DNA from 2 places in the Lentzea sp. JNUCC 0626 genome. Region 2 is predicted to be linked to the other one. Evidence: riboswitches for the same ligand, from Rfam matches in the RefSeq annotation. Region 2 holds a riboswitch; the other holds the start of a gene.
The links. A riboswitch is a leader RNA that binds a small molecule or an ion and turns the genes downstream of it on or off. The one in region 2 is predicted to bind S-adenosylmethionine.

Region 1: linked by a shared signal. The riboswitch ahead of JNUCC0626_RS43215 (aminotransferase class V-fold PLP-dependent enzyme) and the one ahead of JNUCC0626_RS29365 (methionine ABC transporter ATP-binding protein) in region 2 are both predicted to bind S-adenosylmethionine.

The regions. Positions count from the first base shown of each region.
Region 1 covers NZ_CP171635.1:9,201,873-9,206,073, reverse strand. Annotated here, with positions in the region: gene lspA (signal peptidase II) at 1-581, opposite strand, end outside; gene JNUCC0626_RS43215 (aminotransferase class V-fold PLP-dependent enzyme) at 605-1,936, opposite strand; SAM riboswitch class IV at 1,972-2,086, opposite strand; gene JNUCC0626_RS43210 (potassium/proton antiporter) at 2,160-3,638, opposite strand; gene JNUCC0626_RS43205 (M28 family metallopeptidase) at 3,779-4,201, shown strand, end outside.
Region 2 covers NZ_CP171635.1:6,470,336-6,474,536, forward strand. Annotated here, with positions in the region: gene JNUCC0626_RS29355 (MetQ/NlpA family ABC transporter substrate-binding protein) at 1-273, opposite strand, end outside; gene JNUCC0626_RS29360 (methionine ABC transporter permease) at 302-958, opposite strand; gene JNUCC0626_RS29365 (methionine ABC transporter ATP-binding protein) at 982-1,980, opposite strand; SAM riboswitch class I at 2,198-2,291, opposite strand; gene rsmA (16S rRNA (adenine(1518)-N(6)/adenine(1519)-N(6))-dimethyltransferase RsmA) at 2,380-3,201, opposite strand; gene JNUCC0626_RS29375 (transglycosylase family protein) at 3,764-4,201, opposite strand, start outside.

The DNA of each region.
Region 1 (4,201 bases), 2.7 Mb from region 2:
ACACGGCCGTACGGATCGAACAGCGAGAGGAAGTCCACAACGTGGCCGCGCATCGGGCCGGGCTCGCGGAAGAGGCGGTCGGCGAGGTTGCCGACGGCACCGCCGAGCACCAGGCCGAGGCCGACGGCCCAGCCCTGGGAGCGGAGGTTGCGCGAGATCCAGTAGATGAACCCGGCGACACCCATCGCGATCAGCGCCAGCACCCACGTCATGCCCTCGCCCATGCCGAACGCGGCACCGGGGTTGCGCACGAACGTCAGGTACAGCACGCCGCCGAACAGCTGGATCGGGTCCGCGTCCTCCAGGAACGCCACGGACACGACCTTCGTGAGCACGTCCAGGGCCAGCACGACGGCCGCCAGGAGCGCGAGGACCTTCGTCTTCAGCTCCGGCAGCGAGCCCGTGAACGAGAAACCCTCGTCCTCGTCGTCCTTCGTCGGGGACTGCGCGGGCTCCTTCTCGGCGTCAGGTGCCCCGACCACCGGAGTCGCGACCGTCTCAGGCTCGCTGACCTGCTCTTCGGCAGGTTTGTCAGCGGCCTTCCCGGAGGGCTTCTCCGCGGCCTTGGACTCGTCACTCACCAGGTCATTGTCCACTACAGGGACTACGCGAGGAACGGCGGCAGGGTTCGGCCGTCGTCCTCGGGCACCCAGCGGCCGTCCTGCTGGGTGTAGGTCCACTTCGGACCTTCGGTGACGAGAGTGCGCAGCGCCGCCACGAGACGATCGACGTGCTCGGCCGTGGTGCCGAGGCCGATCGACGCCCGCACGGCGCGCTGCTCGTGCGATCCGACCTGCTTGACCAGGCGGCCCACGATGACGTGCGCGCAGAACGCGCCGTCGCGCACGCCGATGCCGTACTCGGCGGACAGCGCGGCGGCGAGGAAACCGGCGTCGAAGCCGGAGACCGTGAAGCTCACGACACCGACCTTGTCGACGTCGGTGAGGATCTTCAGCTCGCGGAAGCCGGGGATCGTGCGCAGGCCCTCGCGCAGGCGAACCAGCAGCTCCTGCTCGTGCGCGATCGTCTGCTCCCAGTGCCGCGACAGGATCTCGCAGGCGGCGGCCAGGGCGTGCACGCCGACGACGTTCGGGCTGCCGGCCTCGTGCCGCTCGGGCACCGCGGACCAGGCCACGCCGAGGCGGTCACCGTGGTCGGTGACCTTCGTCGTAGCACCGCCGCCGACCAGGTACGGCTGGGCCTGCTGGAGCCAGTCCGCGCGGCCGACCAGCACACCGGCGCCGAACGGCGCGTAGATCTTGTGCCCGGAGAACGCGATGTAGTCGACGCCCAGCTCGACCGCGTCGATCGGGCGGTGCGGGGCGAGCTGGGCGGCGTCGAGCGCGATGCGCGCGCCGTGGCGGCGGGCGACCTTCGCGAACTCGGCGACCGGCCACAGCTCTCCCGTGACGTTGGACGCCCCGGTGACGATCACGAGTCGTGGGCCGACCGGGGCGGCGGCCAACGCCCGGTCCAGTGCGACAACTGCGGCACCGGACGAAGACGGGGCGGGGATCCGCTGAACGTTCGGACCCCTCCACGGCAGCAGCGCCGCGTGGTGCTCGCTGTCGAACAGGACGACGGCGGTGTTCTTGGGAACGCTGCGCGCCAACAGGTTCAGCGAGTCCGTGGTGTTGCGGGTGAAGACGACGGTGTCGGACGAACGCGCGCCGACGAAGCGGCGGATGCGGTCGCGGGCCTGCTCGTAGACGCGGGTCGAGACCTGCGAGGCGAACCCGGCACCGCGGTGCACGCTGGCGTACCAGGGCAGCAGCTCGTCGACGGCGTCGCGCACTTCCTGAAGACAGGGCGCGGACGCCGCGTGGTCGAGGTTGGCGTAGGTGACGCGCTCTCCGGTGACCAGCGGAACGCGCAGGTCAGCGCCGACAACAGCCGGAACCGCCGTGGTGGTGCTGGGGGTGATCGCGAGCGTCATCGAGCTGCCTCCGAGGCCAGGGGCCTTCAGCTGGAGGCCCGCGCTTGACCGGCGCCCTACGCGCCGGACCAGGTCCTCACCAAGGGCACCCCACCGCGGTTGGAGGGTTGCCGGCCAGCAAGCTTGGGCTTGACGCTGGCTCTCATGACCTGCCAACGACGTTAGCGGAGGGTGACCGCCGCGTCGACACCCCGATCACATCGTGAGAAGCCTCGGAGACCGACTAATCGCCGGTCTCGCCCTTCCACCTGGCGTAGCGACCTGCCCGGTCGACGGCACGTATGCGCCGCTCAGCGGCGTCGCGGGTCTCCTCGGTGGTGACGATCAGCAACTGGTCCTCGGTCTGCAGCCGGGTCGTCGGTTGTGGCGTGAAACTCTTCCCCGAGCGCACCACGAGGCTGACCGTGGCGCCGCTCGGCAGCCGCAGCTCGGACATGTAGACGCCGTGCAGCTTCGAGCCGCGCTGGATGTGCACCTGGAGCAGTTCGGCGCCGAGTTCGTCGAGCGGCGACGAGTCGACCTGCACCTCCAGCGCCTCCCCCGCCTTGACCAGCCCGAGGCGTCGCGCGAGGAACGGCAGCGTCGTGCCCTGCACGATCGTCAGCACGATGACCAGCAGGAACACCACGTCGACGAGTTGCCGCGCGCCCTCGACCCCTTGGATCAACGGGATCAGCGCGAACACGATCGGCACCGCGCCGCGCAGCCCCGACCAGGAGAGGAACGCCTGTTCCCGCCACGGCACCTTGAACGGCAAGGAGGCGAGCGCGATCGACAGCGGCCGGGCCACGAACGTCAGCACCACACCCGCGATCAGCGCGGGGAACAGCACGTCGAGCAGCCGCGACGGCGAGGCGTAGAGGCCGAGGAGCACGAAGAGACCGATCTGGGCGAGCCAGCCGAGGCCTTCGGCGAACGAGAGGGTGTCGGCGCGGTGCGGCAGGCGGGCGTTGCCGAGGACCAGCGCGGCGACGTAGGTGGCGAGGAAGCCGGACGCGTGCACGAGATCGCCGGCCGTGTAGGCCATCACGCACACCGCCACCGTGGCGAGCGGGTACAGACCGGTCGACGGCAGCGCCGCGCGTCTCAGCCCCGCACCGCCGAGGAACCCCAGCGCCACGCCGATGAGCGCGCCCGCGCCCAGTTCGTAGATCACCAGCAACGGCGCGGTCCAGGAGATCTGGTCCGACGACGCCAGCAGCACCACGGCGATGTAGACGGGCGCGTCGTTGAGACCGGACTCGAGTTCGAGCGCACCGGTCAGCCGCGCCCCGACCCCCAACGAGCGCAGGACGCTGAACACGGCGGCCGCGTCGGTGGACGACAGCACCGCGCCCCACAGCAACGCCATCCGCCAGTCGAGGCCCAGCAGGTAGTGCAACGCCGTGCCCGTCACGGCGACGCTGACCACAACGGCCACTGTGGACAGTGCGACGCCCAGCCACAGCGACGACTTGACGGCGTTCCACCGGGTCGTGATGCCGCCCTCGGTCAGGATCAGCACGAGGGCCGCGATGCCGAGGGACTGGGTGAGGTCGGCGTCGTCGAACTTGATGCCGAAGACCGACTCGCCGAGCAGCACGCCGATGCCGAGGTAGAGCAGGAGTGAGGGCAGCCCGAGCCGCGTCGACACGCGCACCGCGATCACGGAGATCAGCAGTACGGCCGCACCGATGCCCAGGACCGCCGTTACGTCACCCACCTGGACCATTCTGGTTGATCACCCTCGATTCCGACGAATCAGACGAGTTAACAACTCCCGCCGATCGCCCCTACCGGGCCCATGCACGGCGGAGCATGTTGATCAGTGGCTCAATCCCTAACCCTGCACGGAGTTGAACCATGAGGATCCTGATCGCGCTGGCGGCCGCCTTGATGGTGACCGGAGTTACCTCAGCGCAAGCAGCGGCACCTGCGGCACTGGCGGCGCCGAACATCAACGTCGCGAACGTACAAGCTCACCTGAACCAGTTCCAGTCCATTGCCAACTCCAACGGCGGCAACCGCGCCCACGGACGACCGGGGTACCTGGCCTCGATCAACTGGGTGAAGAGCAAGCTCGACGCGGCCGGTTACACCACGCGCGTCCAGTCGTTCACCTCAAACGGCTCGACGGGCTACAACCTGATCGCCGACTACCCCGGCGGTGACCCGAACAACGTCGTGATGGTCGGCGGCCACCTCGACAGCGTCTCGGCGGGCCCCGGCATCAACGACAACGGCACCGGCTCGGCGTCGATCCTGGAGATCGCGCTTCAGGTGAAG
Region 2 (4,201 bases):
CAGGTACGGGACGGTCTGGAAGTAGTTGGCGTCGAGCGAGCCGTCGACCAGCGCCGTGTTCGGCTGCACGTAGTCGGTGAACTCGACGACCTCGATCTTCAGACCCTTCTGCGCGGCGAGGTTGTCGGCCACGTACTTGAGGATCTGGGCGTGCGGGACCGGGGAGACGCCGACCTTGAGGGTGTCGGCGGCGCTGGAGGTGCCGGACGAGCAGGCGGACAAAGCGCTGATACCGGTCAAAACGGCGGCAATCAGGGCAGCACGAATACGCATGACGTTCCTTTTGAGAATTTGCTGACGGTCAGACTGAGGCGTGCCGGCGCCGGTCGGACGCACGGGCGGCACGGGTGAAACCGAACTGGATCACGGTGGTCAGCACGGCGAGCCACGCCACGGTGCTCCACAGGATCCGGTCGTTGAAGCGCTGGTAGCCCTCGCGGATCGCCAGGTCGCCGAGGCCGCCGCCACCGATCACGCCGGCCATCGCCGAGTACCCGACGAGGGCGATCACGGTGACGCCGATGGCGTTGATCAGGGCGGGCATCGACTCGCGGATGAGCACGCTCTTCACGATCTTGAGGGTGCTCGCTCCGGTCGTGATCGCGGCTTCCACCACGGTCACGTGCACCTCGGACAGGATGTTCTGCACGAGCCTGCCGACGAATGGGATCGCTCCCACGGCCAGCGGCACGATGACCGCCGTGCTGCCGATCGAACCACCCACGATGAGGCGGGTGACCGACGTGAGCGCCACGAGCAGCACGATGAACGGCATCGAGCGGCCCAGGTCGGTGACGAAGCTGAGAACCCTGTGCACCGCGGCGTTCGGCTTCAGCCCACCCTTGGCGGTGAGCTGAAGCCAAACACCTACGGGAACGCCGAGCAGTGTTGCGATGACCGTGGAGACGCCGACCATGTACAGCGTTTCTCCGGTGGCCTCGACGAGATACGCGATCACGTCGGACCAGGGTGTTGCAGACCTCACGCAGCTACTCCCTGTGGCCCCTTCAGGGACCTCTGCACAGCGCCGCCTGCCTCGCCGATCCACTCCAGCGCCGAGTCGGAGCGCTCACCGTTCAGCCCGAGCCGGAACCGCGCGACGGGCGTCTCGCCGAGGCGCGTCAGGCCACCGCCGACGATGTTGAGCTCGACCCCGAACCGGTGCGCGGCCTCGGGCAGCAACGCGCCGACCGCGGCGAACCCGACGAGCACGACGTCCGCGACGCGGTCGTAGGCGCTCTCGTTGATCGGGTTGAGGTCGACGGCGGGCAGCAGGGCGCTGCTCGTGCGGCTGATCGGGTTGTTGACCAGGTCGAGCACCTTGCCGTGTTCGACGACCTTGCCCTGCTCCAGCACGGCGACGTCGTCGCAGATCTTCCGAACCACGCCCATGTCGTGCGTGACGACGAGCACGGTCACACCGAGCTCAGCGCGCGCACGGTCGAGCACGGTCAGCACGGAGCCGGTCGTCTCGGGGTCGAGGGCGGACGTGGGCTCGTCGGCGAGCAGGACGGACGGGTTGGCGGCGAGGGCGCGCGCCACGGCGATGCGCTGACGCTGCCCGCCGGACAGCTGGTCGGGGTAGGCGGCGGCCTTGTCGGTGAGCCCGACGAGGTCCAGCAGCTCGCCGACGCGGGTGCGGCGCTGCGGTCCGGGGACGCCCGCGGACTCGAGGGGCAGGGCGATGTTGCCGGCCGCCGTGCGCTGACGAAGGAGCGAATCCCCTTGCGGCACAACGCCGATCTGCCTGCGCGCGGCGCGGAGAGCACTTCCGTCGAGGCTGGTGATGTCGGTGCCGTCGACGCGGATCGCCCCGGAGTCGGGACGCTCGAGCAGCGCGACGCAGCGAGCGAGCGTCGACTTGCCGGCGCCGCTCGGGCCGACGACACCGAGCACGGTGCCGGCCTCGACGTCGAGGGTCACGCCGTTGAGGGCGGAGACGCCCTGGAAGGTCTTGGTGAGGTTTTCGACAGTGATCACTTCTGCTCCACGGCTGCGCGCGACGGCACACCGTCCTGTGTGGACGTGCGCGGTCGAGGTGTGCTGCTCAGGGGGTGCGCCACTCGTTCACTGAGTGCGCGTCAAAGGACTTTGAGAAGGCGCCTTAGACGAGGTGGCGACGACATGCAGAAGCGGTGCGACGGCACTGGTCGACAACTCGACGGCGCGTCAGCATTCGCACGGTACCCATGGTGCTCCTCCATCGGTCCTGGCGTTAGCACCTGCCCGCATCCAGCGGGTGGTTGCTGCGACGTCGTAGAGCCAGGTCTCTCAGTCGCTCCGGATGGCAAGTAGCAGTCAACCGGACGGACGTTCGGTTGCGCAAGCCAAAACCGGATTCGTTCGACAGATCACACTGTTGGCCGAAGGATCCCCGGCCTAGACCTCAGCGATCCGGATGAAGTCGATCACGCTCAACTGCTCGCCCCGCAGCTGAGGGTCGACCCCGGCCTTCGCGAAGACCTCGTCGACGTTCGGCGACCAGGATTTCAGCGCCGCACGCAGCGTCTTGCGCCGCTGGGCGAACGCGGCGTCGACGAGCGTGAAGAGCTTCTTCCGGTCCACTGTGGAGAGTGGATTCTCGTGGCGCTGGAAGTAAACCAGGCCGGAGTCGACGTTCGGGGCGGGCCAGAAGACGTTCTTGCCGATGCTGCCGGCCTTCTTGGCGTCGGCGTACCAGGCGAGCTTCACGCTGGGGACGCCGTAGATCTTGCTGCCGGGCTTCGCGGCCATGCGGTCGGCGACTTCCGCCTGGACCATGACCAGACCCTTTTGGAGGGACGGGAGTTCGGCCAGGAGGTGCAGCACCACGGGGACCGCGACGTTGTACGGGAGGTTGGCGACGATCGCGGTGGGTGGCGCGGGCAGGTCTTCTTGGGTGACTTTCAGGGCGTCCTTCAGGACGACGTTCAGCTTGTCCGCGTTGTCCGGGTCCAGTTCCTGGACTGTTTGCGGGAGTCGCTCGGCCAGGGGTGGGTCGATTTCGACCGCTATGACCTTGGCCGCGTTGGGGAGGAGGGCGAGGGTCAGGGAGCCCAGGCCTGGGCCTACCTCCAGGACCACGTCGTCTTTGGTGAGGTCTGCCGCCGCGACGATCTTGCGGACCGTGTTGGGGTCGTGCACGAAGTTCTGGCCCAGTTTTTTGGTTGGGCGGATGTTCAGTTCCGCGGCTAGGCGGCGGACTTCGGCAGGTCCCAGCAGGCTCACTTGGGCATTCTCGCAGGTTGGGGTGCAGGGCCTATGACGGGCGTGGTTGGGTCATCGCCGCTGGCGCGTCGATAGGGATTGGGGCTTGACTTCGGAGCCCTTGCGAGGCGCTGGTCGGACCGGAAAGGCCGGGCTGAAAAGCGCCCGGCCGAGCCACTAGTGGTAGCACCTCGCACCCAAAGTCAAGCCCCAATCCCACGCGTACGTGGTTGGGTTTGTGCTGGCACGTCACCGATACCGCTTATCCAGCGCAGAGAAGAGGGACGGCTCGCCTTCGGCTTTGCGTAGCTCGGGCGCGCGTTGTCTTGAGCCAAGAGCTAAGGACGCCTCGCCTTCGGCATTGCCGTTGTGCCTTGGGTGGGCTCGGCTGCGCCATCGCGGTGCTTGCGCTCTGTCGGCCTCGCCATCCGCCACGTCTGCCACCCGCCACCCCTGCTGCGGCCTCCACCCGTCTCTGCCCCCTCCCGGAGCGGTCCCTCCCCTCCCGGGCACGACGAAGGCCGCCCAGGCGTACCTGGGCGGCCTTTGTCAGGGGACCGAGAGGGGTGGTGCGGGTTTACGGCAGGCCGAGCTTCGCGCGGCAGCCCGGCCACGCGCCGTACGTGCCGCCCGCGCGGTCGCGCAGCTTCGTCGCGATGGCGATCTGCTGTTCGCGCGTTGCCTGGTGCGGGAGCTGGGCGTAGGCGGTGCCGCCGTGGGCCGCCCAGGTGCTGGCCGAGAACTGGAGGCCGCCGTAGTAGCCGTTGCCCGTGTTGATGGCCCAGTTGCCGCCCGCCTCGCACTTGGCGAGCTTGTCCCAGACGTCGCTGTCGGGGAGGGGCTTGGTGCCCACGGTGATCTTCTTGGGCTTCGGTTCCTTGGTGACCTTGGAGCTCAGCTTTTCCTTGCTGACCTCCTTGCCGTTCTTGATGGTCACCTTGTACTGCGAGATCTGCTCGCCGGGGGTGCCGGGGTCGGTGACCGTCTGCTCGCCCGCGTTCATGTTCGGGTCGTT